3 regions of the Kerstersia gyiorum genome follow, and region 3 is predicted to be linked to each of the others. Evidence: predicted binding sites of a transcription regulator. Region 3 holds the regulator's gene; each other region holds the start of a gene.
The links. Region 3 encodes FNR, which switches genes on or off when oxygen is low (the NO sensors DNR and NnrR bind a similar motif). Its sites were predicted from a motif close to TTGATNNNNATCAA; they were not measured.
Positions count from the first base shown of each region.

Region 1: the regulator FNR is predicted to act here: its motif matches at 4,875-4,888, upstream of ACEW7X_RS14730 (universal stress protein).
Region 2: the regulator FNR is predicted to act here: its motif matches at 3,176-3,189, upstream of adhP (alcohol dehydrogenase AdhP).

Region 1 covers NZ_CP169556.1:3,366,323-3,376,256, forward strand. The annotation lists gene ACEW7X_RS14705 (FecR domain-containing protein) at 1-249, opposite strand, end outside; gene ACEW7X_RS14710 (sigma-70 family RNA polymerase sigma factor) at 242-727, opposite strand; gene pyrE (orotate phosphoribosyltransferase) at 1,042-1,722, opposite strand; gene ACEW7X_RS14720 (exodeoxyribonuclease III) at 2,062-2,859, shown strand; gene gdhA (NADP-specific glutamate dehydrogenase) at 3,263-4,612, shown strand; gene ACEW7X_RS14730 (universal stress protein) at 4,966-5,856, shown strand; gene ACEW7X_RS14735 (AmpG family muropeptide MFS transporter) at 5,927-7,132, opposite strand; gene metW (methionine biosynthesis protein MetW) at 7,221-7,856, opposite strand; gene metX (homoserine O-succinyltransferase MetX) at 7,853-9,079, opposite strand; SAM riboswitch at 9,105-9,183, opposite strand; gene ACEW7X_RS14750 (AEC family transporter) at 9,373-9,934, opposite strand, start outside.
Region 2 covers NZ_CP169556.1:1,335,303-1,345,236, reverse strand. The annotation lists gene ACEW7X_RS05905 (ABC transporter ATP-binding protein) at 1-1,827, shown strand, start outside; gene adhP (alcohol dehydrogenase AdhP) at 2,090-3,118, opposite strand; gene ACEW7X_RS05895 (aldehyde dehydrogenase family protein) at 3,294-4,820, opposite strand; gene ACEW7X_RS05890 (sigma-54-dependent Fis family transcriptional regulator) at 5,067-7,223, shown strand; gene ACEW7X_RS05885 (hypothetical protein) at 7,220-7,669, opposite strand; gene ACEW7X_RS05880 (VUT family protein) at 7,666-8,229, opposite strand; gene ACEW7X_RS05875 (VanZ family protein) at 8,541-8,903, shown strand; gene ACEW7X_RS05870 (hypothetical protein) at 9,217-9,447, opposite strand; gene cydB (cytochrome d ubiquinol oxidase subunit II) at 9,458-9,934, opposite strand, start outside.
Region 3 covers NZ_CP169556.1:2,545,914-2,555,847, forward strand. The annotation lists gene ACEW7X_RS11155 (hypothetical protein) at 1-558, shown strand, start outside; gene ACEW7X_RS11160 (murein L,D-transpeptidase catalytic domain family protein) at 565-1,332, opposite strand; gene ACEW7X_RS11165 (DMT family transporter) at 1,668-2,573, opposite strand; gene ACEW7X_RS11170 (Mth938-like domain-containing protein) at 2,999-3,460, shown strand; gene ACEW7X_RS11175 (peroxiredoxin) at 3,457-3,924, shown strand; gene ACEW7X_RS11180 (PhoH family protein) at 4,058-5,908, shown strand; gene fnr (fumarate/nitrate reduction transcriptional regulator Fnr) at 6,085-6,819, shown strand; gene phaR (polyhydroxyalkanoate synthesis repressor PhaR) at 7,008-7,571, opposite strand; gene phbB (acetoacetyl-CoA reductase) at 7,633-8,370, opposite strand; gene ACEW7X_RS11200 (PHA/PHB synthase family protein) at 8,531-9,934, opposite strand, start outside.

The sequences.
Region 1 (9,934 bases), 820 kb from region 3:
CACCTGGCGCGCCATGGGTGCCGGCGTGCCGGCGGCGCTGCGCTGTACGTCTCCACGCAAGCCTTCCAAGCGCCGCCATGCCAATTCGTGGTCCGCGCTCATTGCACGCCAGCGCCTACAGGCCTCGCGCTCCGGTTCGCCAGCCGTGCCGGATTGCAGAATGGTCACCCAGTGGATAGCCTGATCGAGCACGGCTTCCGGCACTTCGCGGCGGTCATCGCTGGGGTCGAACAGCGCGCGCTCAGCCATAGACAGCCAGATAGCAATGGCGCAGCGCCTGGGACATCGCCTTCTGCACGATATTGATGCTGATACCCATGGACTCCGCTATCTGCGGGTAGCTCAAGCCATCCAGCTGCGACAGCAGGAATACCGCGCGGGAGCGCTCGGGCAAGCCCTCCAGAACCCGGCTGACCTGGGCCAGGGCTTCCAGCACCAGCGCCTGCTCTTCCACCGAAGGCATGCTAGGCTCCGGCTGGGCAGCCAGGGCTTCCATGTAGGCCAGCTCCAGCGCCTGGCGCCGGAAGTACTGAGCCGCCAGGCGCGACGCCACGGTCGTCAGGTAGGCTCGCGGTTCCTTGATTTGCATCAGTGACGGCGACGGTGCGCGCAACAACCGCTCGAACGTATCCTGGGCGAGATCCGCCGCGTTTTCCACGTTGCCCCCCAGCTTGCGCCGCAACAACGCCACCAGCCACTGGTGGTGTTCACGGTACAAGGCCTGCATGGACAGATCGGGCGTGGGCACGTAAAGCTCCTGATATTCGTGTCAACGAATGTAAATCAGTCTCAATTATATGTTGAAGAACGCTTGCAACTCTCGCCTATCGCATCTACGCCACACTTATCTGCCGGAGACGCAATGCAAAAAGCCATGGCTGCGGCGCGAACACCGCGATAGCCATGGCCTCTGTGCCACTGCACTGCAATCTACCCGGCTCGCCTGATCGGTGAACCATGGGCGGCGGCAAAAAATCCGGCCAGCCGGTATGGCGGCCGCGGGAATGGATATCCACCCGCGCCCCACACCCCGGACAGGCGTCAGACCGTCACGCCATAGCGGGCACGGTAGGCCAGCACATCGGCACGATAAGCTTCCATCTCGCCACGCTCGGCCAGCACCGACAGGATATCTTCCAGCGACGCAATGCTGATTACGGGTAGGCCATAGCGCTGCTGTACTTCCTCTACCGCCGAATGCGGCGCCAGGGAATCATCACTGCCGGCGCGCTCCATACGATCCATCGCGATCAGCACGGCGCACGGTTCTGCACCGGCATCACGGATCATGGCCACGGATTCGCGCACCGAAGTGCCCGCCGTAATGACGTCGTCGATGATGACCACCTTGCCGGCCAGGGGCGCACCTACCAGCACGCCGCCTTCGCCATGGTCCTTGGCTTCCTTGCGGTTGTAGGCGAAGGGCACTTCCAGGTCGCCGCCACGCGCGGCCGAACGGCTGGCCAGCGCCACGGAAGTTGCGGTCGCCAGCGGAATACCCTTGTAGGCCGGGCCAAACAGCATGTCGTAGCCCAGGCCCGACGCTTCCAGCGCCTGCGCATAGAAATCCGCCAGGCGGCCCACACTGCGGCCGGTGTTGAACAGGCCCGCATTGAAGAAATACGGGCTGACCCGCCCCGACTTCGTGACAAAGCTGCCAAAGCGCAAGACACCCTCTTCCAGGGCGAAACGGACGAAATCAGTGCGGAAAGTCGTGCTCATGATAGAAAAACCGGCGATAGGCGATGAAAACCGCAATTATCCCCTATTTGCCGGCCAACCAGCGGCCTTGCCAACGACCGGATGCGCTTTCCATGCCATGACGGCGCACCGGGAAACCCCATGCTGGCGTGACGACATCGGTTAAATTGACCACGTGCCTAAGCGCAAGCCCCGGACTTCAGGCCGGGGTCGAGCGAGGCAATATCCATACGGCGCCGCAGGCGCGCCTATATCGTGGCGGAGAAGCTTCGGCCTTTAGGCCGAAGTTCTTCACCCTTGCCTGCCCCACCCGGGGCCAATGATGCCCTCTCCCCTCAACCCGCACAAAAGGATAACGGCTTGCTACGCATTACCTCGCTCAACCTGAACGGCATACGCTCCGCCTTCCGCAAAGGCCTGCCCGACTGGCTCGCCCGGCAAAGCGCCGATATCGTCTGCCTGCAGGAAATCAAGGCCCAGGATGCCGACCTGACGGATGAACTGCGCCATCCCTCGGGCTACTCCGGACATTTCCACGCCGCCGAGAAAAAAGGCTATAGCGGTGTCGGCCTGTATTTGTCGCGTCCTGCGGAACTGGTGGTGGCCGGCATGGAATCGCCGGAATTCGACCGTGAAGGCCGCATCATCCGCGCCGACTGGCCCGGATTCAGCGTCATCAGCGCCTATCTGCCCTCCGGTTCCAGCGGCGACGAACGCCAGCAGGCCAAATACCGGTTCCTGGATCATTTCGGTGCATGGCTAGATGCCCTCATGCACGAAAACCGTGCAGACGGCCGCGAGTTCATCATCTGCGGCGACTGGAATATCGCCCACCATGAGATCGACCTGAAGAACTGGAAAGGCAACCGCAAGAACTCCGGCTTCCTGCCGGAAGAGCGCGAGTGGATGACACAAGTCATTGATGAAAAAGGATTTGTCGATGTCTACCGGCGTCTGCATCCAGAGACAACCGATGAATGCTACACCTGGTGGAGCAATAGGGGACAGGCTTGGGCCAAAAATGTCGGATGGCGTATCGACTACCATGTCGCAACCCCTGGCATCGCTGCAAAAGCCCGTTCCGCGTCCATTTACAAGGACGAACGCTTCTCCGATCACGCTCCCTTGACCATCGACTACGACTTTTCGCTGGTCTGATGCCATCTTTTCCGCCGGCGCTTGCATGCGCCGGCGCGTCTCCGGGCTGCTGGCCCGCCCCAAACCCTCCCATTCCCGTCCGTTCCCGCTCCGCCAGCACCTGCGTGCTCTTGCCAGCCAGCGCTCAGACACGGCAAACGCCCCCCGAGAAATCCCGCAACGCATTGTCATGACAGGGTTTTCCGTATTTCCAAACGAACAGCAACAAGCAGCACCAGTCTTTATCAAAAGACTGTCCCTGTTTTTAGCAAAACAGGCATTTTGATTTCAATCCGTCCCCATTTATTTTTATCGTAAGTCATTCACGCAAAAGCCTTTTTTGGTAATAGAATGCGTCTCTCGCACCGTTTTGCACCATTTTGCGCACCAAATTGTTGCGCCTACCCAAGAGGGAGCTCGCATTTTGAAGACCTTGAAGAGCCTGGACGATTTTCTGGCACAAGTCGCCCGTCGTGATCCGCACCAGCCGGAATTCCTGCAAGCCGTGCAAGAAGTAACCTCCAGTCTCTGGCCCTTCCTGCAAGCCAACCCTCGTTACGCCGAACAAGGCCTGCTGGAACGCCTGGTCGAACCCGAGCGCGCCATCCAGTTCCGCATCTCCTGGACCGACGATAAGGGTGAAGTCCATGTGAACCGCGGTTTCCGCATCCAGCACAGCTCCGCTGTCGGCCCCTTCAAGGGCGGCATGCGCTTCCACCCGTCGGTGAACCTCTCCATCCTGAAGTTCCTGGCCTTCGAGCAAACCTTCAAGAATGCACTGACCACGCTGCCGATGGGTGGCGCCAAGGGCGGTTCCGATTTCGACCCCAAGGGCCGCTCGGACGCTGAAATCATGCGCTTCTGCCAGGCCCTGGTCATCGAACTGTTCCGCCACATCGGCCCCGATACCGACGTACCGGCAGGCGATATGGGCGTGGGCGCTCGCGAGGTCGGCTTCATGGCCGGCATGATGAAAAAGCTTTCCAACCAGACCGGCGCGGTCTTCACCGGCAAGGGCCTGAGCTTCGGCGGCAGCCTGATCCGCCCGGAAGCCACCGGCTACGGCACGGTCTACTTCGCCCAGCACATGCTGCAAGCCCAGGGCAAGTCATTCGACGGCCTGCGCGTCGCGGTCTCCGGTTCGGGCAACGTGGCCCAGTACGCTGTGGAAAAAGCCATGCAGCTCGGCGCCCGGGTACTGACGGTTTCCGATTCCCAGGGCTTCGTGTTCGATGCCGAAGGCTTCACGCCGGAAAAACTGCAGGCGCTGATGCACATCAAGAACGTCGAACGCCAGCCGCTGAAGGTGTATGCCGAACGCTTCGGCCTGCCCTTCCATTCCGGCCAGCGCCCCTGGGGCGTGGTCGTCGACGTGGCTCTGCCCTGCGCCACGCAGAACGAGCTGGAAATCGAAGACGCCCGCACGCTCATCAAGAACGGCGTGATCTGCGTTGCCGAAGGCGCCAACATGCCTTCGACGCTGGAAGCCGCCCATGCCTTCATCGAAGCTGGCGTGCTGTACGCACCCGGCAAGGCCAGCAATGCCGGCGGCGTGGCTGTGTCCGGCCTGGAAATGAGCCAGAACGCCATGCGCCTGGCCTGGACCCGCGACGAAGTCGATGCCCGCCTGCAAGCCATCATGAGCGACATCCACGCCAACTGCGTGCGCTACGGCACCAGCGACACGACCGGCAAGGTCAACTACCTGGATGGCGCCAACATCGCCGGCTTCGTCAAAGTCGCCGACGCCATGTTGCAGCAAGGCCTGTATTGATCCTGGCCCGGCAAGGCCCTGCCGGCCTTGCCACACCAAGCCTGGCATATCGCCGGGCGCGCCGATCAGGCATCATGAAATAGGGACAGGGGCAGAGCCATCGCGCCGCCATCATGTTCCCACCCTGGATAGCACCAAGACAGCCCCGCACCGGAACTACCGGTGCGGGGCTGTTTCACTTATCTGGCAACTAAAGCCACGCCTGCTACCGGCCATTTTTCACGCCCGGCAGGGCCGGAACTGCGCCCTGCGTTCCTGGCGCTTGATACACGTCAAAACACGGATTGCGCCGACGCGGCATGATATCGTCAAGAGCCCGTGTTCAGCTTGGCCCCCTTGCCGGAGACAATTCCATGCCCCATTCCGACGCTGCACCGCAGCGCACCATCCTTCTGACCACCGACCTCAGCGCCCGCTGTGACCGAGCCCTGGACCGCGCCGTCCAGCTGGCCCGGTCCCGCCAGGCACGTCTGGTCGCCCTGCACGTCATCGAACCGTCCCTGACGGCGCAATTAATCACGCCCACCTGGCGCAAGCTGGCGCCGGATCACCGCAGCCTGGCCGAACGCCGTCTGCTTGATGACCTGGCCGAAAGCGGGGTGGACATCAAAGTCCGCGTGGAACAGGGCAAGGCGCTGGATGTCATCCTGCAAGTGGCAGAAGAAACCCAGGCCGAACTGGTCGTGGCCGGCGTCGCCCGGGATGAAACCCTGGGCCGCCTGCTGCTGGGAACCACGGTGGAAAAACTGGTGCGCCACATTCCCGTTCCGGTACTGGTGGTCAAGGAGCGTCCGCGCCACCCCTACCGCAACGTGCTGGTCGCCACAGACTTCTCCGAAGGCTCGCGCCACGCCGTCGATGCCGTGGTGAACCTGTTACCAGGCACGCCTTTCAAGCTCTATCACGCCCTGGAACTGCCCACTGCGACCGGCGTGCTGCACACCCAGACGCTCATCAACGGTTTCCGCCAGGCTGCCAAACAGACCGGCGAGGAATTCCTGGACGACACCGCCGGCCTGCAGGACGGCCAGCGTCCGGAAATCCTGATTGAAATCGGCGACTCCGTCTCGCTGCTGTCCGAATACGCCTACAAGAACCATGTGGATCTGGTTGCCGTCGGCACCCACGGCCTGACTGGCATCCTGCGCACGGCCATCGGCAGCATCGCCGCCAGCCTGCTGGAAAATCTCTCTTGCGACGTACTGGTGGTACGCCAGCCCCACGACGCTGACGACGAAATCTGATCCCATCCGGATAACGCGCCATGCGTAACATCGCCGCCGGGCTACAAGGCCTGGCGGCGATTTTTTCATCTCAGGACGGATCACCCGACTCCGGGTCCTGCCGCGTATCCAGGTGCTCTATTTCGGTCTTGCGCCGCCAGAGCAGCCACAGGCCTGGAACCGCCACCGCCACGGACAGCAGGAAAAACCCCGGCCAGCCCAACCAGCCTACCAGCGGCGGCGTCAAGGGTCCGGCAATATAAGTGCGTCCGATCGCGGCCAGTGCCGATAGCAAAGCAAACTGCGTGGCGGAATAGCGAGCGTCGCATACGGCCAGCAGCAAAGCCACGAATGCCGCCGTACCCAACCCGCTGCAGACATTCTCGAACGCCACGACCGGCACCATCAGCGCAAGCTCGCCCGGATACCAGGCAATCAATGCATAGCCCAGGTTGGATGCGCCTTGCAGGGCGCCGAACAGCAGCAGCGCACGGAACAACCGCAGCCGCGCCAGCAAGGCACCGCCCAGCACCGCCCCGACCACCGTCGCAGCAATGCCCAGGACGTTGTTGACCCACCCGACCGTCTCGGCATTGAACTGGCCATGGCGAATCAGGAAAGTATTGGACAGCGCCGAGGCAAAGGCATCGCCCAGTTTGTAGATAATGATGAACAACACCATTTCCCAGGCGCCGTTGCGCCCGAAAAACTCGCGGAATGGCTCCATGACGGCCGCGCGCAGCGATACCGGTGCCTGCACATCGCGCTGCGGTTCCACCGCGAACAGCGTGACGGCAGACAGCGCCGCCATGCAAACACCCATCAGGATGTAAACGTTGTTCCAGCCCAGCCATTTTTCGGCGGCAACCACCGCCAGGCCGCCAGAGACCACCTTGGCCAGGCGGTACCCCAGAACGGACAGGGCCACACCGGCGCCACGCTCATAGGGTTGCAGCAGGTCGGCCCGGTAGGCATCAAAGGCGATATCCTGCGTCGCGGAAAAAAAAGCCACCATCACGGCCAGCAGGGCCAGCGTGCCCAGCGACTCCCTGGGCGACAGCAGGCCCATGCCGACCAGCGCCAACGCCAGCAACCATTGCGTCAGGAAAATCCAGCCACGGCGGCGGCCCAGGCCGGGCGGCGCATAGCGGTCCACCAGCGGTGACCACAGAAACTTCAGGGTGTAGGCAGCACCGGCCAGCGTCAGTAGGCCGATTTCCTGCAGCGATACACCCGCGACCGTCAGCCAGACTTGCAGGGTATTGCTGGTCAGCTCCAGCGGCAGGCCGCTGGCCATGCCCAGCAGGAAAAGAGGAGCGACTCGGCGGCTGGTGAACAGGCGGGCAAAACGAATGGGAATCTCCTGGTGCCGGCCGCCGCACGCCTCAGGCGCCGGCCGAACTGAAACGATAGACCGCCAGCGTGCTGCGCCAGCTCGGCAACCAGCGTACTTCGCGGTTGTGGTCGAAGGTGGCGCGTTCCAGGATGCGCAATCCGCACTGTTGCGCCAGATCCTCGAAATCGCTCAGGGTGCAAAGATGGATATTCGGCGTGTTGTACCACTGGTAGGGCATTTCACCCGTCACCGGCATACGGCCGCGCAGAATGGACCAGCCATGGGGCCAATAGCCAAAATTGGGGAAGGACACCACGCCATAGCGCGCCACCCGCGCCATTTCCTTGAGGATATGCTCGGTATTGTGCATGGCCTGCAAGGTCTTGGACAGCACCACGGTATCGAAAGCCTGGTCGCCGAACAATGCCAGGCCGTCCTCCAGGTTCTGCTGGATCACGTCCACGCCACGGCGGGCGCAAGCAATCACGCACTGGTCGCTCAGTTCCACACCACGGCCGCGCACCTGGCGGCGATCACGCAATTCCGCCAGTAGCGTGCCATCCCCGCAACCCAGGTCCAGCACGCGGCTGCCTGATTCGATCCAGCTGGCGATACGCGCCAGATCGGGACGCAGCGCCGTGCCGCCACGCACGATCATGCCATTGACGCCGACAATTTCACTCATGCCTGTTCTCCTGCCTGCGCCGGCGCCTGGCGTTCACCCAGGCGGCATGCCCGCGCCACCCTGTCGAAATAGGCCGATACCAGCGCGTGATAGCGCGAATCCGTCAGCAAGAACGCATCATGGCCATGCGGCGCATTGATTTCACCGTAGGTCACGGAGCGGTCGTTCTGCAGCAAGGCGCCGACGATCTCGCGTGAACGCTCGGGCGGGAAACGCCAGTCAGTCGTGAACGACACCAGCAAAAAATCCGCCGTGGCAGGCGCCAGCGCACGCGCCAGGTCGCCCCCGGTACGCCGCGCCGGATCGAAATAATCCAGCGCTCGGGTAATCAGCAGATAGGTATTCGCGTCGAAGGTACGCGAGAATTTTTCGCCCTGGTAGCGCAGGTAGGATTCCACCTCGAATTCCACGTCATAGCCGTAGTGGTAATCGCCATTGGCCGCCGGCTCGCGCTGGACCCGACCGAATTTTTCGGCCATGTCGTCGTCCGACAGATAGGTAATGTGCCCCACCATGCGCGCAACCGACAGGCCCCGCGCTGGCACCGTGCCATGGGCATAGTAATCACCGCCATGGAAATCAGGGTCGGTGATGATGGCGCGCCGCGCTACTTCATTGAAGCCGATATTCTGCGCCGACAGGCGCGGCGTGCTGGCGATCACCACGCAATGGGCCACCCGTTCCGGGCAGGTAACGGCCCAGCTGAGCGCCTGCATGCCACCCAGCGAGCCCCCCATCACGGCAGCAAAGCGTTCTATACCCAGATAATCGGCCACGCGAGCCTGCGCGTGCACCCAGTCCTCGACAGTCACCACCGGGAAGGCCGCGCCCCAGGGCTTGCCAGTCGCCGGATTGATGCTGGCAGGCCCGGTGGAACCGAAGCAGGAACCCAGGTTGTTGATGCCAATGACAAAGAAACGGTTGGTATCCACCGGCTTGCCGGGGCCTACCATGTTGTCCCACCACCCCACGTCCTTGGGGTTGTCGGCATTGATGCCGGCCACATGGTGCGAGGCGTTCAGCGCATGGCAGATCAGGACAGCATTGGAACGGTCGGCATTGAGCTCGCCATAGGTTTCGATGGCCAGCTCGTAGCTGGGCAGCACCTGGCCGCTGACCAGTTGCAGCGGTTCATCGAAAGCGATTTTCTGTGCCCGGACCACGCCGACGGAACCCGCCGGAATGGCAGCCTGCAATGGGTCCTGAGCCACGCACGACCCAATGCCGGTGGCGTTTGAAGATACGGATGAAGGAGTCACATGGACCTCTTTAGCGGGATTTATCGGGCGCCCGCAAGCAGATCAAGCAAATCGGCGCCATGAAGATGAGAAAGAATTCTAACACCGACATCCCGGAACGGGGCGCATCGGCCACGCCGCAAGCAGGGTTACGACGGTACGAGGGCATTCGGTATGAACGGGAACACGAACCACCACTGGCGCAGAGCCTGTCGCGCGGCATCACTTTCCCGCCCCGCTTCCCCGACAAAAGAATGGCCCATAGCAGAACGTCCGGCCTACACCCTCAGGAACCACAGCAGAATAGGTGCGAATACCAGGAATATGCCGGTGGACACCAGAACCGCGCCAGCGGCCTCGTCACCGCGGTCCGTGTAAGTACGTGCGTACATGTAGCTCATCACGGCGCAGGGCATGGACATCTGCAGGACCACGGCATTGGCGATCAGCGGCGGCGCGCCCATGGCCCAGGTCACCAGCAGCGCCGTGGCACAGCCGCCGATCAGGCGCATGCCTGCCATCAACGAACCCGCACGCAGGCCCGAAGCTGGAATCTGCGACAACGCATGGCCCAGGCTGAGCAGCATCAGCGGTACCGCCAGGCTGCCCAGCAGGCGCGCCGATTCCAGTGACCAGTCCGGCAGGCCCAGGCCCAGCGCGCGCAGCAGTACAGCCAGCACGCACAGCGCCATCGTCGGATTGCGCCAGGCGCCGCCACGCGCCACGCCCCCCGGCAAGATACGCAAACCGACGGTATGTTGCAGGAAAGACGACACAGTGAAGATCGCCACCGCCACGGCCAGCCCGGTTTCGCCAAAAGCCATGTAGGACACCGGCAGC
Region 2 (9,934 bases), 1.2 Mb from region 3:
CCGTTCCGGCCCGCGCCCGATATCGCTCCGCCTGATTCCGTCGGCGCGTTCTACCGCTTCTACCTGAAACAGGTCTGGCACTGGTTCGCCCTGTTGCTGGTGGTAGGCCTGGCCGGTTCGCTGGTAGAAGTCGCGCTGTTCAGCTTCATCGGCCAGATCGTCGACATGGCGCAGTCCACCCCCAAGGAAGACTTCTTCTCGGTACACGGTCCTGCCCTGCTGACCATGGCAATCATTGCGCTGTTGGTGCGCCCGGTGCTATCCGGCCTGCACAACCTCATCGTGCACCAGACCATCAATCCGAACTTCACCACGATGATCCGCTGGCAGAACCACCGCTATGTCCTGGGGCAAAGCCTGGCCTTCTTCCAGAATGACTTGGCCGGCAGGACTGCCAGCCGCATCATGCAAACGTCATTGGCGCTACGCGATTCCTCGGTGCAGATGGTGGACGCGCTGTGGCGCATGGTGGTGTATTCCGGCAGCGCCATCTATCTGTTCGCTCAGGCAGACTGGCTGCTGACCCTGCCGCTGCTGTTCTGGCTGGCCTGCTACATCGGCATGCTGTCCTATTTCGTGCCGCTTGCGCGACGCCGTTCGGCCGCCTCCGCAGCCGCGCGCGCCAAGCTGCTGGGCCGTATCGTCGACAGTTACACGAACATCAGCACCCTGAAGCTCTTTGCCCATACGCGCCTGGAAGAACAGCATGCCCAGAGCGCCATGGCCGAACAGACCGCCAAGGCGCAAATGTCCGGCCGCGTGATCACCGCCATGGATTTCGCGATTACCAGCCTCAGCGGCATCTTGATCGCCGGGACGGCGGGGCTTGCCATCTGGCTCTGGCACACCGGCCAGGCTTCGCTGGGGGTCATTGCGCTGTCAACCGGGCTGGTCATCCGCATCAATACCATGTCCGGCTGGATCATGTGGGTCGTCAGCGGTATTTTCGAGAACTTCGGCGTGGTGCAGGATGGCCTGCGCACCATCGCCCAGCCACGCTCGGTCGTGGACGTCCCGGATGCCAAACCGCTTACGGTGACCCAGGGCGATATCCGTTTCGACCATGTCCAGTTCCATTACGATGCACGCCACCCGGTATTGCAAGGCGTGGATCTGCACATCAAGCCAGGCGAGAAAATCGGCCTGATCGGTCCGTCCGGTGTCGGCAAGTCCACACTGGTCAACCTGCTGCTGAGGCTCTATGACGTGCAAGGCGGCCGCATTCTGGTCGACCATCAGGATATTGCGCTAGTGCAGCAGGACAGTCTGCGGGAACAGATCGGCATCGTGACCCAGGAGCCTTCGCTGCTGCACCGATCCATCCGCGAAAACCTGCTGTATGGCCGCCCCGGCGCCAGCGACGCAGAATTGCTCCAGGCACTTGCACAGGCCAGCGCGGCCGACTTCGTACCCAAGCTGAGCGATGGCGACGGACGCCAGGGCCTGGACGCCTATGTTGGCGAACGCGGCGTGAAACTTTCCGGTGGACAGCGCCAGCGCATCGCCATCGCCCGGGTACTGCTGAAGAATGCCCCCATCCTGGTGCTGGACGAAGCCACCTCGGCGCTGGACTCCGAGGTGGAAGCGGCCATCCAGGACAGCCTGGACGTACTGATGCGCGGCAAGACGGTCATTGCAATCGCGCACCGCCTGTCCACGATTGCCCGCATGGACCGGCTGGTCGTGCTGAACCAGGGGCATATCGTCGAAAGCGGCACGCATGCGGAGTTGCTGGCCCAGGGTGGCCTGTACGCGCGCCTGTGGGAACGCCAGAGCGGCGGCTTCGTGGCGCAGTCGATAGACGCGACCGAGAGCAGCGACGCCTGAGACAGGCCAATGCCGGGCATCCCGCCCGGCAATCGCCATCTCTGTCTCAGCCATCACCTGGCGTGGCACCAAGCACTTGGCACCGCCCCTTTCGTGCTGCCCGAGGCGGTAGCAAAGGCGCCATACACGCCACCACACCGTGCAGCACATCCACTGAAAAAATCATGAAAATGCCCCCGTGCAGGATAGCCGGGGGCATTTGCCTCATAGCGCCGATGCGCCGACTAGCCTTGCGCCAGCGCTCGCCGGGGATAGACGTCCGTCAGGCAGCCAGGTCAAGGACGACCCGGCCGTTGATCTTCCCGTTGCGCATGCGGTCGAACACATCGTTGACGTTTTCCAGGCGGTCGGAGGCCACGGTGGCCTTGACCTTGCCTTCGCCTGCGAAGTCCAGGGCTTCCTGCAGGTCCAGGCGGGTCCCTACGATGGAACCGCGTACCGTTGTGCCGTTGAGCACCATGTCGAAAATGGAGAGCGAAAATTCACCCGGCGGCAGGCCATTCAGCGCGATCGTGCCGCCACGGCGCGTCATCCCCATGGCCTGCTGGAATGCAATCGGCGACACTGCCGTGACCAACGCGCCGTGCACGCCGCCCACTTCACGCTTCAGATAGGCTGCCGGGTCGGTATTGCGCGCATTGACCGTGACCGTGGCGCCGAGCTTGCGCGCCAGTTCCAGCTTTTCATCATCGACGTCGACTGCCGCGACATTCAAGCCCATGGCCCGCGCATACTGCACGGCCACATGCCCCAGGCCGCCAATGCCGGAAATCGCCACCCATTGCCCGGCCTTGGTGTCGGTCATCTTTAGGCCTTTGTAGACCGTCACACCCGCGCACAGGATGGGCGCGATTTCGATGAAGTCGACATTCTTCGGCAGCAGGCCGACATAGGACGCATTGGCCAGCGCATACTCGGCAAATCCGCCATTGACCGAGTAGCCCGCATTCTGCTGCTTTTCACACAGTGTTTCCCAGCCGCCCAGGCAGTGTTCACAATAACCGCAGGCGGAATACAGCCACGGGATACCGACACGGTCGCCTTCCTTCACGTGCGTCACGCCCTGGCCCACAGCCACCACGTGGCCAACGCCCTCATGGCCAGGAATGAAGGGCGGATTGGGCTTTACCGGCCAATCGCCCTCGACGGCGTGCAAGTCGGTATGGCATACGCCGCAAGCCTCAATCTTGACGAGGATGTCGCCCGGGCCCGGGCGCGGCACTTCCACTTCTTCAATCTGCAGGGGTTGGCCGAAAGTGCGCAGGACTGCCGCTTTCATTGTGCGTTGCATGGATAAGCTCCTTGAACAAACCAGACTCCATCATGGACAAAAGCCCGACGGGGCGCATTGATCCCCGTCATGCCGTCCGCCACAGTCATTTGCGGCGCTTTCCAATGCCGCAAACCACGTGCAGGCGGGCGCCCCCGGGGCCGCAACCCCGGGAACCCTTGCCTGCTGTCATGCCTTAATAGAAGCCCAGTGCGTTCGGGCTGTAGCTCACCAGCAGGCATTTGGTCTGCTGATAGTTCGACAAAGCGACTTTGTGGGTTTCGCGGCCAATGCCGGATTCCTTGTAGCCTCCGAAGGCGGCATGCGCCGGATAGAGGTGATAGCAATTGGTCCAGACGCGGCCTGCCTGCACGCCGCGCCCCACGCGGTAGGCCTGCGAGCCATCGCGTGTCCAAACGCCAGCCCCCAAACCGAAGGACGTGTCATTGGCAATGGCAATGGCTTCGTCCTCGTCCTTGAAAGTGGTGACGGCAGCCACCGGCCCGAAGATTTCCTCCTGGAAGATGCGCATATCGTTCTTGCCCAGCAGCAGCGTCGGGCTGATGTAATAGCCCTCTTCCAGCCCGCCATGCAGCGCGTTGCGCGCGCCGCCGATCAGGCATTCCGCCCCTTCGTTGCGGCCGATGTCGATGTACGACAGGATCTTGTCCATCTGCACCTTGGAAACCTGTGCACCCACCATGGTCTGGCGGTCCAGCGGGTTGCCGGTCTTGATGGATTTCACGCGGGCAATGGCCTTTTCGATGAAGCGTTCGTAGATGGACTCCTGGATCAGGATGCGCGACGGGCACGTGCAGATTTCCCCCTGGTTCAGGGCGAACATCGACAGGCCCTCCAGCGCCTTGTCCAGGAAAGCATCGTCCTTGTCGAGCACGTCGGCAAAGAAGATATTGGGAGACTTGCCGCCCAGTTCCACTGTCGCCGGAATCAGGTTCTCCGCCGCAGCGTGCAGGATGTGGCGACCGACCGGCGTGGAGCCGGTGAAAGCCACCTTGGCGATGCGCTTGCTGGTGGCCAGTGCCTCGCCGGCTTCCTTGCCATAGCCATTGACGATATTCAGCACGCCGGCGGGCAACAGCTCACCGATCAGTTCCACCAGCACCAGGATGGAGGCCGGCGTCTGTTCTGCCGGTTTGAGCACCACCGGGCAACCAGCGGCCAGGGCCGGCGCCAGTTTCCATGCAGCCATCAGAAGCGGGAAATTCCAAGGAATGATCTGGCCGACAACGCCGATGGGCTCCTTGAAGTGATAGGCGACCGTGGTGCTGTCAATCTCGGAAATGGCGCCCTCCTCGGCGCGCAGGCAACCCGCGAAATAGCGGAAGTGATCGACGGCCAGCGGAAGGTCCGCCGCCAGGGTTTCGCGCAGCGGCTTGCCGTTGTCTATGGTTTCGGCGACCGCCAGGCGCTCGAGGTTCTGCTCGATGCGGTCGGCAATGCGCAGCAGGATATTGGAACGTTCCGCAGCGGACGTCCGGCCCCAGGCCGCACGTGCCGCATGGGCGGCGTCCAGCGCCAGTTCGATGTCCTGCGCGTCGGAACGCGGCACACTGGTAAAGGCCTGGCCGGTGATGGGCGAAATGTCCTCGAAGTAATTGCCTGCCACCGGCGGCACCCACTTGCCGCCGATATAGTTTTCATACTTCTTCTTGAACGGAAATTCGACATCCAGTCCCAGCTTCTTCAAATCTGACAGATCCATGCCTCTTCTCCTTTAACGGTTCGGAACCGCACCATGCGGCGCCGCCCTTGTACAGACATGAGCAATTAGCGTGCCAGAAAACGCTTCTCGTTTTCCGCCCTAGCGTATGCGCAGGTTTAAGGCATAATTTGCTTATGACGTTCCGCAGCCCAGGCAGGCTGCAACGCCGCAATCCGCGACACTGCAACACATTCCGCGACAACAACTGTCGCAGAATGCGACACTGTTTCAGGGGAGGCTGTAGAGATGACGTTCCATTTCGCCACTGCACCACAAGCCGAGCCATCGTCGGCGCCGGTGCTGCGTTCCTGGCAGCGCTGCATGGCGCGGGAATCCGATATGCAGCCGGATCCCGTGATGCTGGTGCGCGGCGAGCTGAACGTGCGCCTGGCCCAGCATGCCAGTCTGCTGCAGGCAGCCCAACCCGAAATCGACACGCTCTCCAACACGGTGGGCCGCCATGCCGGCATTGTGCTGCTGGCCGATGCCACCGGCGTCATCCTCCAGACGGCAGGCAACGCCAGTTTCCTGCAACAGGCCGAAAGCGTGGCCCTGCAACCCGGCGTCAGCTGGGCCGAGCAGCACCGAGGCACCAATGCCATCGGAACGGCCTTGCTGGAAAACACGCCGGTACGCGTCCATGGCGCCGAACACTATCTGCACTGCAACCGCATCCTGAGCTGCCACGGCGCCCCGGTGTGGTCCCCGCGCGGTGACCGCATGGGGGTGCTGGACATTTCCGGCGCCGCATCGCAATTGCATGACTACGCACTGGGGCTGGCCTCGCTGTGCTCGCGTCTCATCACCAACCGCATGATGCAGCAAAGCCTGGCCGGCCGCGAGTTGCTGGTATTCCAGCGCCAGCCTTCGCTGCTTGAATCCACCGAACGCGCCATGCTGCTGCTGGACGACGGCCATATCGTCGGCGCCAATGACCTGGCCCTGACACTGCTGCGGGCATCCTGGCAGGACCTGCTCGACCAACCGGCGCAACAGTGGGTCGGAGACTGGCGCCAGTTGGGGCAGGATGCCGCAGAATTGCGCTCGCCGCTGGGGGAACGCTTCTACGCCTGCCTGTTTCGCACCGGCAAACGGGTGGCCAGCACCTTACCGGCTGCTGGCAACGCTGCCCACAATGCCGGCAGCCGCAGCGACAGCAGCCAGTACAAGCCCGCCCCCACGGAGGCGCGAACGACATACGGCCAGGACGCGGCCTTATCCAGCACGGAAAGCACATCTGCCGAGCGGGAGCAAATGCCGACACCGGCGGCGCCCGCCGCCAAGGAAGAACGAGCCGTCACACCGCGCCGCCATCCGGCCCTGTCTGCCGACCTGGCGCTGGACCCGCAATTGGTGTCACGTTTCGATGCAGTGCGCCGCGCCTTTGACGGTGGCCTGGGTGTATTCCTGCACGGGGAAACAGGTGCGGGCAAGGAAATTTATGCTCGCCGCCTGCATGCCGCGAGCCGCTGGCGCGACGGCCCGTTCGTCGCCGTGAACTGCGGCGCCCTGCCTGAATCGCTGATCGAGGCCGAACTGTTCGGCTACGAAGCCGGGGCCTTTACTGGTGCACGCCGCAACGGCGCCCGGGGCCGGCTACGGGAAGCGGATGGCGGTGTCTTGTTCCTGGATGAAATCGGCGACATGCCGCTGAGCCTGCAAACCCGCCTGTTGCGCGCCCTGCAGGAACGCGCCGTGCAACCTCTGGGATCGGACCGGCTGGTGCCGGTGGAATTCGGTCTGATCAGCGCGACCCATCGCGACATCGGCACACTGGTGCAATCCGAACAGTTCCGCAACGACCTTTTCTACCGCCTGCACGATCTGCGCGTGAACCTGCCGCCATTGCGGGAACGCCCGGACTTGCGCAGCTACCTGTGCAGCGCGCTGCGCGCCACAGCGGGCGACGCCATGCCCCTGACCCTGGATGACAGCGCCCTGGACCGCCTGAGCGCCCATGCCTGGCCCGGCAACTACCGCGAACTGCATGCCTTCCTGCGTACCCTGAGCGTGATGAGTGCGCCGGGCAGCGTCATCCGGGCCGAAGATGTTTCTGCGTTCCTGCAAAGCACGGTCCTGCCTGCCAGCCCCGCTACGACAGGCCCTGGTGCAACGCCAAGCGCTCCCCCACATGCCGCCGCCGGCTTCAATCCCAGCCCGGTCGGCGGTCCAGCCACGACCGACAAAGTCGACGTCCCTGCCACGGCGGCAGCATCCCACGTGCAGGCCACCGGCGCCAGCGGCCTGCGCCAGGCCACCATTACCATGATCGAGCAGGCCCTGGCGGCCTGCAGCGGCAACGTCACCCAGGCGGCGCGCCGCCTGGGCATCCATCGCAGCACCATCTACCGCTACCTGGAGCGCCATCCGCGCGCCACCTTGCGGCCGGGCTTCGCCCGCTAGGCCGGCCGTTTTCCGGTGCGCGGCAAGCGTCCGGCCTGCACCCGCGTGCGCACGGTCTGGCCCAGGGCCGGCAGCACAAAGCAGCCTTCGACTTCTACCTGGTGACCGAGCACGTGCGCGCAGTCTCGCGCGACCACCTGGGTCAGCATTTCCACATCACGAACCAACCGGTGCCCGATGAATGCGCGGATATAAGCGCCCAGCGAGAACACCTCCAGAAAGCGTGTCCGGCTGCGATAGCGGATACGCAGGCATGAACCAGCGCCCGGATTGCGCGAAGCCGGGCATAGTTCAGGCAGCACCAGTTCATGCTCCTGCCAGGTACGCAGCATGGGCGCAGGATTGGCGATGGTCTTCAACACGGCGCCGGTATCCGGCGTCCGGTAATCCCCAGGCGAAGACGGAACCAGGGTATGGTCAACCTGCACATCGGCTTGATCGTTCATGACGCATCTCCAGGGCAAACAGGCATGGCGGCTGGCGCACTGCGGCGTCGCCCTATCTGCATGAAAGGCAGCCAGGCCAGTGCTGCGGCAATCAGGAACTTGCCGATGACATCCGCATAGATGATCTGCGCCATGTCATAGGCGCTCATGGCGCCGGCAAACGCCAGCAGCGTGAATGCGGTACTGTCCAGCGGCACGCTGACGGCATTGCTGGCCAGAACACGGGCATGCCAGCGCCGATGACGCAGGCGCTGGAACATGGCAGTATCCGCCAGCTCCCCAGCCAGCACGGCGGCAAAGGATGCCAACAGAAAGCGCGGGGCCAGATGGGCGATGAACTGTCCATACACGGTCGTGACCAGCAAGGCCATGGCAATGGCCGCGTAAACCGTCGGCAAGCCATAGCCATGCAGACGGTCGCGCAAGGTGAAGACTGCAGCGAAAAAAATGGAACCGATACTGAACAGGCCGAACCAGGGCAGCTCGATGAAGCTATCCAGAAATACGTTGGCCAGCAAAATGGCGCAAACGTACGCAGCCAGCCAAAGGGCGCGCAACATGATGGAGACTCCTAGCCCGCCACCGGAAAATGGTCCGGCGCGGCGCGAAACAGGAACAGCGCGACAGAGGGCGAGAGCCCAAGCCGCAGAACATGCATTCTAGCGCAAGCGCCCTGCGGCCACCGGCTTGTAACCAGATTCCATCCCGCCCCTGGCCTGGGCGGGCCTCATGCTACGATCCGGCACAGGCCAGCCGTCTGTGCTGGCCCGTCTGCCGGCAGCCTGGCCGTTCGCTCGTTCCTGACGCGATGCGCCCAGGCTGCCTGGCTCGTTATTACTGTCCCCTGCTTCCGCTACTGACTTCCTTTTTCATGGCTCAATCAACGCTCGACAGACTTGCGCTGGCCGCCACCCTGGCCTTACTGGTCATCATCAGCTTCCTGACGCTGGCCTCCCCTGGTTCCCTGCCGCGCGTGGCCGGCGGCGACAAAGTGCATCATGCCCTTGCCTTCGCTGCCCTGGTCTTTCCTGTTGTCGTGGCGCGCCCTGCCTGGGCGCTGCGCGCTTTCATCGGTGCGGTCGCGTACGGCGGCCTGATCGAACTGGTGCAGCCCAGCTTCGGACGCGCCGGGGAATGGGCCGACCTGATCGCCGATACGATAGGCGCTGCTGCCGGTGTCGTCCTGGCCTGGCTGACGCGCTGGGTACTGCCCATCCGCAGCAACGTTGCCTGAACACTTTCCGACCAGGCATGGCGTAGCCCAAGGCACACGCTTTGGCTCCCCCCCCCCCCAGGCTTACGGCCCCAAGCGGCAAGCGGCAAGAATAGAACAAAAAGGCGATCCGGCTTTTATTGCCCGGACCGCCTTCTTTTTTACCTGCTGCCTGTGTGGCAAGCCTGATTGAGTCTGTCTGATGAAGGCCGCCTCATGAAAGCGCCCCCATGGAACCGACTTCATAAGGCCTGCTTTATGGCCCCCGCACCATTGAACACGCCTTGGCAGTTAGGCCTCGGGGCGCTGGCCTGACTGGCCAGCGCCAACCACCTCAATAGCCCGAAGTTTCCTTGGCTACCTTGGCTTTGCCCGACGCGCCGCTCTCGGCGGCTTCTTCCTGCGCTTCGAACAGAACACCGCCCAGAGCCGCCACCAGGATCATGAACCCTGTGCCCAGGAGCCAGGAAAAATACCATGGCCCGTAGTCGCCCAGCACGATCGCCAGAAGGATGACGATCACTGCGAGAACTCCGGCCACGATGAAACGTGCAAGTACCGACATGTCCGCCTCCTTAAAAAGCGTGGTGAGAGTTTTCGACCTGCTTGGCATCCACCTTGCCGCGCATCACCCAGAACGCCCAGCTCGTGTAGCAGATGATGAGCGGCATGAAGATCACGGTAAAGCCCAGCATCCAGCCCTGCGTGACAGCACTCGCACCGGAGTTCCAGACCGTCAGGCTATGCGACGGATTGGTCGACGAAGGCATCATGAACGGGAACATCGCTGCGCCAGCCGTGCCCAGCACGCCAACCCAGGCCAAGGCCCCCAGCCACCAGCCCAGCAGGTCACGGCGCGCGCGCAATGCCAGCAGGCCCAGTATGACGCCGATATAGGTCAGCGCCGGCAGGAGCCACAGCACGGGGTACTGGCTGAAGTTGGCCAGCAGGCCGCCAGGCACGCGTTCCACCGTCTGGTGCAAAGGCGTCTGCGCCGCCGCAAAATCCGGGCTCTGCACGATGCGGAAACCATCCATGCCCGAAACCCAGAA
Region 3 (9,934 bases):
CTGAGCCTGAGCTACCGCGTGCCGGTGGTACATTTGCTGGACTGGGCCGGCCGTGAAGAGGAGCTGCGCCGCCAGGCCCCTGCCAACCCGTTTGCCATCATCGTGCTGGCCGAATTGGCAGCAGCCAGGCGCAGTACGCCGCAGGCACGTCTGGAAGACAAGAAACAGCTGGTGCGCAGCCTGTATCAATACGGCTGGCAGGCCAGGCGCATCCGCCAGCTGTTCCTGTTCATCGACGGCATCCTGGCCCTGCCCGCCAGCCTTGACGAGGCATTCTGGCAATCCCTGGCAAGTTTCGAGAAGGAGCGCAACATGGCTTACATCAGCAGTGTGGAACGGATAGGCATCCGCAAGGGGCTGGAACAGGGATTGCGGCAAGGCCTGGAACAAGGCCGCGAAGACATGGCAGGCATGTTGCGCGAGCAGCTGGAAACGCGCTTCGGCCGCCTGGATGCAGCCGACCTGGATCGTCTACAAGCGGCCGACAGCACGACATTGCGATCCTGGGCCAGGCGCCTGATCGAGGCCCGGACCCTGGACAGCATCTGGCATCAATAGCGCCATTCAGGCCAGCCAGCGCACCCTGCCGCCTACCAGGGCCGATTGATTCAGCCACTGGCGATCCGGATAAAAACTGAATAGGAAGGCGTTGTCCGCCAGCTTGTCTATCAGCGGCCGCGCCACCGCGCTGCGCACGGCTGGGCAGCCCCAACTGCGGCCCAGCCGGCCCTGGGCACGGATGATGTCCTGGCTGACGTAGGGCGCGCCATGGATGACGATGGCACGCGCATAAGCCTGGTCATTGAATCCTGGCTCCAGCCCATGCAGGCGCAGGGAATAACCATTCCGGCCTGTATAGGTCACACCGGCCTGGAACGCGCCCAGGCTGGACATATGGCTTTCGTGCACGTTGGAGAAATGCTCTGCCATGTTGTCGCCGGTCTTGCGACCATGCGCCACCCACTCCTCGAACAGCAGCGCCTTGCTTTCCAGGTCGAAGACCCAGAGGCGCTTTTGGGTGGAAGGCAGGCTGAAGTCGATCACGGCCAGCGAACGCGGCGCAGCCTGCAACAGCGATGCGCGACGCGCATTTTCCAGTGCCTGCACCGCCAGCACCAGCGCCTGCGACGACAGGCCCGGCGCCTGTGCCGACAAGGCCGCCGCCATCAAACGTGCGTCGGCGCTGGCATTGACACCCGCCAGCCGCGACAAGGCAGCCTCGTCATCACTACGCCGTGCGGCCCAGGCCGGCAGGGCCAGCACGCCCAGCATTCCCGCCATGCCGCGCAACGCAGCCCGGCGGCCCTTACCGTTGAAATCAGGCTGATTCATTGGAACCTACGCCAATCAAAATCAAGAACACAAACGGCGTACCCGCGGCCATACGGCCGCCGGACTTGCGCCACTCTCACATGCGCAGGCACCCAGCCTGCAGAGACAGGCATCACCGTGCAGCCGGCCAAGCCGGCAGTGCGGACTCACAGGAAAGAAATCCCGGCGGCCAGAGCGGCCGCATGCCATTGATCGAGTGTACTGCAAGCCGGATGCAGCAAAACCCATGAAAGGACTATGGGTATAGGGAATAGGGATTTTTTACATTCTGCGCCGGCCCACGAAACCAGCAATCATGGCCGACAGTCAGGGCCGGCCAGCCACGTCCATGAGTTTCAGTTTGCCTGGCTGACCACCAGCGCCACACCGACCACAATCAGCAGGATACCGGCCATTTCGCGGCGAGTCGGCGTCTGTGCGAAGAAACTGCGGGAAATCATCTGCGCGAACAGCACTTCCACCAGTCCCAGGGTACGCACGTTGGCAGCGCTGGTCAGCGCAAATGCCAAAAACCAGCATTGCGACGCCGCTGCGCCCAGGAAACCGCCGGGAATGGAAGGCAGCCAGGCCCGCGCACATGCCACCAGCAGACGGCGATCGAACAAGATCATCCAGGCCATCAGCAACAGCACCTGCACGCCCAGCGACCACACCAGCGCCCAGGTGGAATCCAGCACGAACGACCCTGAGCCGATCTGCAGGATGGCGCCGCGGAAGAAGATGACCGAGATGGCGAACATCGACCCCGAGAACAGCCCCTGCAAGATGGGCCGCACCGATCCGCCGCCAGCCATGGCGCCAGCGGGGATGCGCGACATCAGCACCACGCCCGCGGAAGCCAGCAGGATCGCGCCCAGGGTCAGCCAGGACAGCGGATCACCCAGCACCGCCATGCCGAACAGGGCAACCTGAATCGGTTCCGTCTTGATCCATGCCGTCACCGTGACGAATGAACGTGCTTTCATGGCCGCCAGCATGAAGGCCGTTGCAGCGATCTGCGTCACGGCACCAGCCACGATATACGCCAGGAATGCCAGGTTCACGCCGGGCAGCGGCAACCTTTCCCAGGCCAATACAACGGCCAGAAACAGCAAGGCAAAGGGAAAACCGAACAGGAAACGCACTTGGGTCGCCCCCAGCGTGCCCAGGGTACCGGTCAGGCTGCGCTGAGCGGCGTTGCGCCCGGATTGAAAAGCGGCGGCGGCAATCGTGATGGGGATCCAGAGCCAGGAGAGTTCCATATGCGTTGTGATAAAGAGGGATGGCACCGCCGAACCAGCGCGGCAGAAGCGGGAAAACGGAGTCGCGCAAAGGTGCGCCGCTCCGCCGCATGTCTCTGGCCGATCACGGCCGGAAGCATGCCGGACGCCTGGATGATACGCCCGCCGGGCAGGCCTTCCGGCCCCTAATGACACAATGTATCCAGCCATTTTCCGACCCCTTGCCGCGATCAGTCGCCCAGCCACCGCATTATCAATGCCACCACCGTCCCCGCGCTGGCGGGGCCGCGACCTGCGCTTTGACGCATGGTCACAAACCGGCGCATGGATTGCCAAACCCTGCGCCGCGTTTGCGCTATTATCAGAACAAGAATGACACCGGGCGCTGTACCGCCAAGCCATACGCTCATTCCCCGGCCTGGCGGCGCCCTTTACGGAGTCCTTGCTTGAAACTGCATTCCGATCCCGCCACATCCCTCAATACCGTCACCGCCTATGGCGACGACTACATAGAAATCAACCAGGTCCGCTACACCCATGCGGTCGTTTTCGGTCCGGAAGGCGAAATCGCGCACTGGCCGGTCGTGCGCCCGGAAGATATCGCCGCCCAGCACCTGCGCCAGGCCGCCAGGCTGGAAGACCCGGCCGCCAATCCCCTGGCCTTTCTCGACGAACCGGAACAGGACGCCGTGCCGCGGCGCTCGCCTGACTCTCCCGAAGTCCTCCTGATCGGTACCGGCATGCGCCAGCGCATGCTGGCGCACAGCCTGTTGCTGCCCCTGCTGCGCGCCGGCGTCGGCGTCGAAGTCATGGGCACCCAGGCGGCCGCCCGCACCTACAACATCCTGATGGCCGAAGGCCGGCGCGTCATCGTCGCGCTGCTTCCTACCGGAGAAACGCAATCATGAGCCAGATCCAGATCGGACACCCCGTCCCGCCATTTACCGCGGAAAGCACCATAGGCCCCATCAGCCTGTCCGAATGCGCCGGCCGTGCCGTAGCGCTGTTTTTCTACCCCAAGGACAATACCCCGGGCTGTACCACGGAAAGCTGCGACTTCCGCGACAGCTATGCGGATTTCATCAAGGCCGGCTGCCTGGTCTTCGGTGTCTCGCGCGACAGCCTGCGCTCCCATGAGAACTTCGCCGGCAAGCATGAGCTGCCCTTCCCGCTGATCTCCGATCCGGACGAAACGCTGTGCGATCTGTTCGGCGTGATCAAGATGAAGAATATGTACGGTCGCCAGGTGCGCGGCATCGAGCGCAGCACCTTCCTGATCGACGCCACCGGCAAGCTGGTGCAGGCCTGGCGCGGCGTCAAGGTGCCCGGACACATTCATGAAGTCCTGCAGGCCGCGCAAAGCATAGGTTGAGGCGGATGCCGGCCTGTGCCGGCGCCCAGCTTCCCTGCGCCAGTCCCCACACAACAAGTATCAGTGCCTCTTCTGCCAGTCCCGTCGTTTCCTGACCGTTTCCCTGTGCGCCTTTTCCCGGAGCCCACTGTTCATGCCTCTTCCCAAGCTGCCAGTCCGTCCCGCCACGATTCTCGAAGCTCCCGCCAAGGCACCGGCCTACCGGCCGTCCCCCCGCAAGGCTGAACCCGCCATTGTTCATCCGGCGATTGCCGACGAACAGGAAACCTTGGCGGCCCAGCCCGTACAGACAGTATCCACCAGCACTGCCGCACCAGCCGGCGGACGCAAGCCGGCTACGGCCAGAACACATGCAGCGCCTGCCGCCGTACCGGAAAACGCCAGCGCGGCGCCTGCGGCAAAAGCCAGGCAGCACGCGCAAGGCACCATCCCCGCGGCTGCAGCAGATGCGGCACCAGTGGCCAAGGCTGCGCCGCCCGCCACGGCACCCGGGGCACCAGCCGTGCCTGTCACGCCTGCCGCCGTCCCCGTACAGGCTGCGCCGTCAGCTGTCACGCCATCGACCACCCGCTCGCGCCGCCGCGGCCGCCACGTAGCCGACGAGCCACGCAAGCTGTTCGTGCTGGACACCAATGTGCTGCTGCACGATCCCAGCAGCCTGTTCCGCTTCCAGGAGCATGACGTCTACCTCCCCATGATGACGCTGGAGGAGCTGGACCACCACAAGAAGGGCATGTCGGAAGTGGCGCGCAATGCCCGCCAGGTGAGCCGTTCGCTGGACGCCATGATGGACGTGACCGCCGACATCACCCAAGGCATGGCGCTCAACGCGCTGGGCAACAAGGACGCCAGCGGCAAACTGCTGATCCAGACCACCTCCATGGAAGGCGCGCTGCCCCCTTCGCTGCCGGTGGCCAAGGCCGACAACCAGATCCTGGGCGTGCTCAAGGCGCTGCAGGACAGCCGCCCCGAGCAACCCGTCGTCCTGGTGTCCAAAGACGTCAACATGCGCCTGAAGGCGCGTGCCCTGGGCCTGAACGCGGAAGATTATTTCAACGACCAGGTCCTGGAAGATTCGGACCTGCTCTATACCGGCCTGCTGCAACTGCCCGAGAACTTCTGGAACAAGCACGGCAAGGACATCGAATCCTGGCAGCAGGGAGGCACGACCTACTACCGCGTCCATGGCCCGCTGTGCAGCCAGTTCACCGTCAACCAGTTCGTGTTCCTGGATGGCGCCCTGCCGCTGCATGCGCGCGTCAAGGAAGTCAGCGGCAAGACTGCCGTCCTGGCGACGCTGCGCGACCATTCGCACGGCAAGAACAATGTCTGGGGCATCACGGCACGCAACCGTGAACAGAACTTCGCCCTGAACCTGCTGATGGACCCGGACTGCGATTTCGTGTCGCTGCTGGGCCAGGCCGGTACCGGCAAGACCCTGCTGGCGCTGGCCGCCGGCCTGGCGCAGGTGCTGGAAACCAAGCGCTACACCGAGATCATCATGACGCGCATCACCGTGCCCGTGGGCGATGACATCGGTTTCCTGCCCGGCACGGAAGAAGAAAAGATGCAACCCTGGATGGGCGCGCTGGACGACAACCTGGAAGTGCTGCACTCCACCAGCGGCACCAATGGCGGTGACTGGAACCAGAATGCCACGCTGGACCTGATCCGCTCGCACATCAAGGTCAAATCGCTGAACTTCATGCGTGGCCGCACCTTCCTCAACAAGTACCTCATCATCGACGAAGCGCAGAACCTGACGCCCAAGCAGATGAAAACCCTGGTGACCCGTGCCGGCCCCGGCACCAAGGTCGTTTGCCTGGGCAACATCGCGCAGATCGACACCCCGTACCTGACCGAAGGCAGTTCCGGCCTGACCTACGTGGTGGACCGCTTCAAGGGCTGGCCCCATGCCGGCCACATCACACTGCAACGCGGCGAACGCTCGCGCCTGGCCGATTACGCCGGCGACGTTCTGTAAAGCCGCCCTGCCCCTGGCCGGCCTGCTGCCCCTGGCGTAGCTGGCCGGCCAGTTTGCATGTCCTTGCGCAAAGTCATTTACAATCCTTTAAATCATCAAGCGGAATCCGGGCTGGCCCCGGCACTGTTTGCTCGGCTGCCCCAGCTTTTCTGACCCCATCCTTATTCCTCCCAACAATGGCCAAACGAGTACTCCTACCGTCCGAAGCCGTGCACTGTTCCAGTTGCATGCTGGGCCATGTCTGCCTGCCGATAGGCATGAGTACGCATGACGTCGCCAAGCTCGATGGCCTGATCAAGGAACGGCTTCGTATCGAGAAAGGCAAGCCGCTGTACACGCTGAACGAGCCTCTCACTGCGATCTACAGCGTGCGCATCGGCACGCTCAAGACCCAGATCGAAAATGCCCAGGGACAGTTCCAGATCACAGGCTTCCACCTGCCCGGGGAAATTGTCGGCCTGGACGGCATGATCGAAGGCCACCACGTATCCACCGCCGTGGCGCTGGAAGACGCCGAAGTCTGTGTCATCCGTCTGGAAGACATGGACAATCTGGCCCGCCACCTGCCCAGCCTGCAGCAGCAGGTGTTGCGCCTGATGAGCCGTGAAATTTCGCGCTCGCACCAGATGCTGATGGCGCTGGGTTCCATGCGGGCCGAACAACGCCTCGCGGCTTTCTTGCTGAACCTTTCCACGCGCCTGTCGGCGCTGGGCTATTCCTCGACCGAGTTCGTCATGCGCATGAGCCGCGAGGAAATCGGCAACTACCTGGGCCTGACACTCGAAACCGTCAGCCGGCTGTTCTCGCGCTTTGCACGCGAGGAACTGATACGCGTCAACCAGCGTCAGGTGCAGTTGCTCGACAAGGAAAAGCTGCACAAGCTGATCGAAAAGGAAAAAGACGCGGTCTGAATCCCGTCTCAGCGGGGCTGGCGCAGCCCGCCGCCCCCAATGCCTTCGCCTATGGCGCTGCGTAGACCTGGCGCGGCCGCTGTCATTGCCGGTGCGCCAGCATTCCCCAGCCGGAGAATTGCTGGAAAAAAGGCAGCGCGAACGCTGCCTTTTCCGGTACTGCATTTTCCTGTCTGGAAGGTACGGACCTAGCGCTGCTCGTCCTTGCTCCCCGGCGGGAACGGGAAGGTGGAAAAAAGATTGCGGGCCTGATCCTGCATCTGGCCCTGCATCTGCACGAACAGGTTTTTACTCTGTTCGATATAGTTGTTCATCATGCTCTGCACCATGGGCGCCTGCACATTCATGAACTGGGCCCAGACCTCCGGACCGAACTGCTTGCCGTACAAGCCTTGCGACTGCTCGGCCATGCGTTCCTGGATTTCCATGAAGGCCTGCAGGTTCTTCTCCAGGTACGAGCCCATGATGCCTTGCATGGCGTGACCATAGAAGCGAATGATCTGCGCCAGCACGGGCGCTGAGAACATCGGCATGCCGCCGCTTTCCTCTTCGAGGATGATCTGCAGCAGGATGCTGCGCGTCAGGTCTTCGCCTGTCTTGGCATCCACCACCTGAAAAGCCTCGCTGGCGATGACCAATTGCTTGACGTCAGCCAGGGTAATGTAGGTGCTGGTTCGCGTGTCATACAGACGGCGATTGGGGTACTTCTTGATGAGGCGTTGTGCTGCCTCGGCTGGCTTGGCTTGAGTCATGGCAATCCCGATATAACATCATTTACTGCGGCGCCCTGGAAAGGCGCCGGACGGCTAGGCTCTACCCCATATGCAGACCGCCGTTGACGGAAAAATCCGCCCCGGTGGCAAAACCCGCATCGGGCGAGGCAACCCAGGACACCATGGAAGCGATCTCTTCCGGGGTTCCCAGGCGGCGCACGGGGATAGTTCCAACGATTTTTTCCAGCACGTCGGAACGTATGGCGCGCACCATTTCGGTACCGATATAGCCGGGGGAAACCGTGTTCACCGTCACCCCCTTGCTGGCCACTTCCTGGGCCAGCGCCATGGTGAATCCATGGAGGCCGGCCTTGGCCGTGGAATAGTTGGTCTGGCCAAACTGGCCCTTCTGGCCGTTGACCGAACTAATATTGATGATACGCCCCCAGCCGCTGCCTACCATATCCTCGATAACCTGCTTGGTCACGTTGAACAGGCTGTTCAGGTTGGTGTTGATGACTGCCATCCAGTCTTCGCGGCTGAGCTTGCGAAACACGCCATCACGAGTGATGCCAGCATTGTTGACCAGGACGCTGACAGGACCGAGGTCGGCACGCACTTTCTCGAACGCGGCCACGGTGGAGTCCCAATCGGCCACATTGCCGACCGATGCATGAAAGCTGAAGCCGTCGGCCTGCTGCTCATCGAGCCATTGCTGCCAGTCCCGGCTCGGGCCGCATCCTGCCACGACGATAAACCCGTCGCGCGCCAGGCGCCGGCAGATAGCAGTGCCAATGCCGCCCATGCCTCCGGTGACATACGCGATTTTCTGAGTCATTTTGTCTCTCCTCTCCTTGCGCGGCAGCTTTCCGCCCCATCAAGAGCATCTTGCCGCAAAATCGGCATTGGCGGTATCGGTACTTGCATGGCCCCGCAACGAAGCCCGGCCTGGATGCCGCACCGCCTCCTTTGTTCTGTGTCCTGCTTGTGATGTGAGCCTATTCAGCCTTGACCATCACATAGCGTCCCGGTGCAGGTTCCAGCGGTTTGTAGCGGGTATTTCCCAGTTTCTGGGGCGCACGCCGCTGGCGGCCGCCATGCGGCGCCAGCCACGCCAACCAGTCCGGCCACCAGCTGCCTGCGTGCTGCGTCGCAGCCTGCAGCCATAGGCCCGGATCGGCCGGATAATCCCCTGCTTCCAGCGTCCAGTGCTGGCGTCGACTGCCGGCAGGCGGATTGACGACACCGGCGATGTGACCGGAAGAGCCCAATACGAAGCGGGTCGGGCCGCGCAATGCCTCCAGGCTGGCATAGGCGGTCTGCCAAGGCACGATATGGTCGTCGCGCGATGCATAGACATAAGCCGGCACGTCCACCAGCCCCAGGTCCAGTGCTTCGCCGCAGACTTCCAGCGCACCGGGCACGCACAGACGGTTTTCCAGATAGGCCTGGCGGAAGTACCAGGTAAAGAACGGCCCCGGCAGGTTGGTACCGTCGGCGTTCCAGTACAGCAGATCGAAGGGCGGTGGCATATCACCCTTCAGATAGTTCGACACGAAATACGACCACACCAGCTCGCGCGGCCGCAAAAAAGCGAAAGTCGTGTTCAGCTCGGCAGCGCGCAACAGCCCGCCCTGCCCCAGTGCCGCATCGCGCAGCGCGGCATGAGCCTCGTCGACAAACACCTTCAGCACGCCAACATCGCGAAAATCCAGCATGGTGGTCAACAGGGTCAGCGCCGCCACCGGCTGCCGGCCCCGGGCCGCCGCCACTGCCAGCGCAGCGCCCAGCAAGGTGCCGCCGATACAGAAGCCCAGCGCATTGACCTGCTCCTGGCGGCTGATGTCGGCCGCGACGGCAAGCGCGCGCAATACGCCTTCTTCAACGTAATCATCCCAGCGCGCCAGGGACAGCTGTTCTGCGTCTGCGTCGTCCGGCTGTGGATTGCGCCAGGACACCATGAACACCGTATGGCCCGCCGCGACGGCATGCCGAACCAGCGAATTTTCCGGGCGCAGGTCCAGAATATAGAACTTGTTGATACAAGGCGGCACGATGACCAGCGGCCTCGCATGCACCTGCGGCGTCAGCGGCTCGTACTGGATCAACTGGAACAGCGGATTTTCATATACCACGGCCCCCGGACTCACACCCAGATTGCGGCCCAGTTCGAAAGCGCTTTCATCACTTTGCAGCATGCGGCCACGCCGCACATCGGCCAGCAGGTTTTCCATACCGCGTGCCAGGCTCGCCCCCGCGCTTTCGCTGGCGCGGCGGATGACATCCGGGTTAAGGGCAAGAAAATTGGAAGGAGCGCTGGCCTCCAGCCACTGCATCAGGCTGAATTCGAGCCGCTCGCGCATCTCGGCGGACATGTCTGCCGAACGCGCCATGCGCGTCAA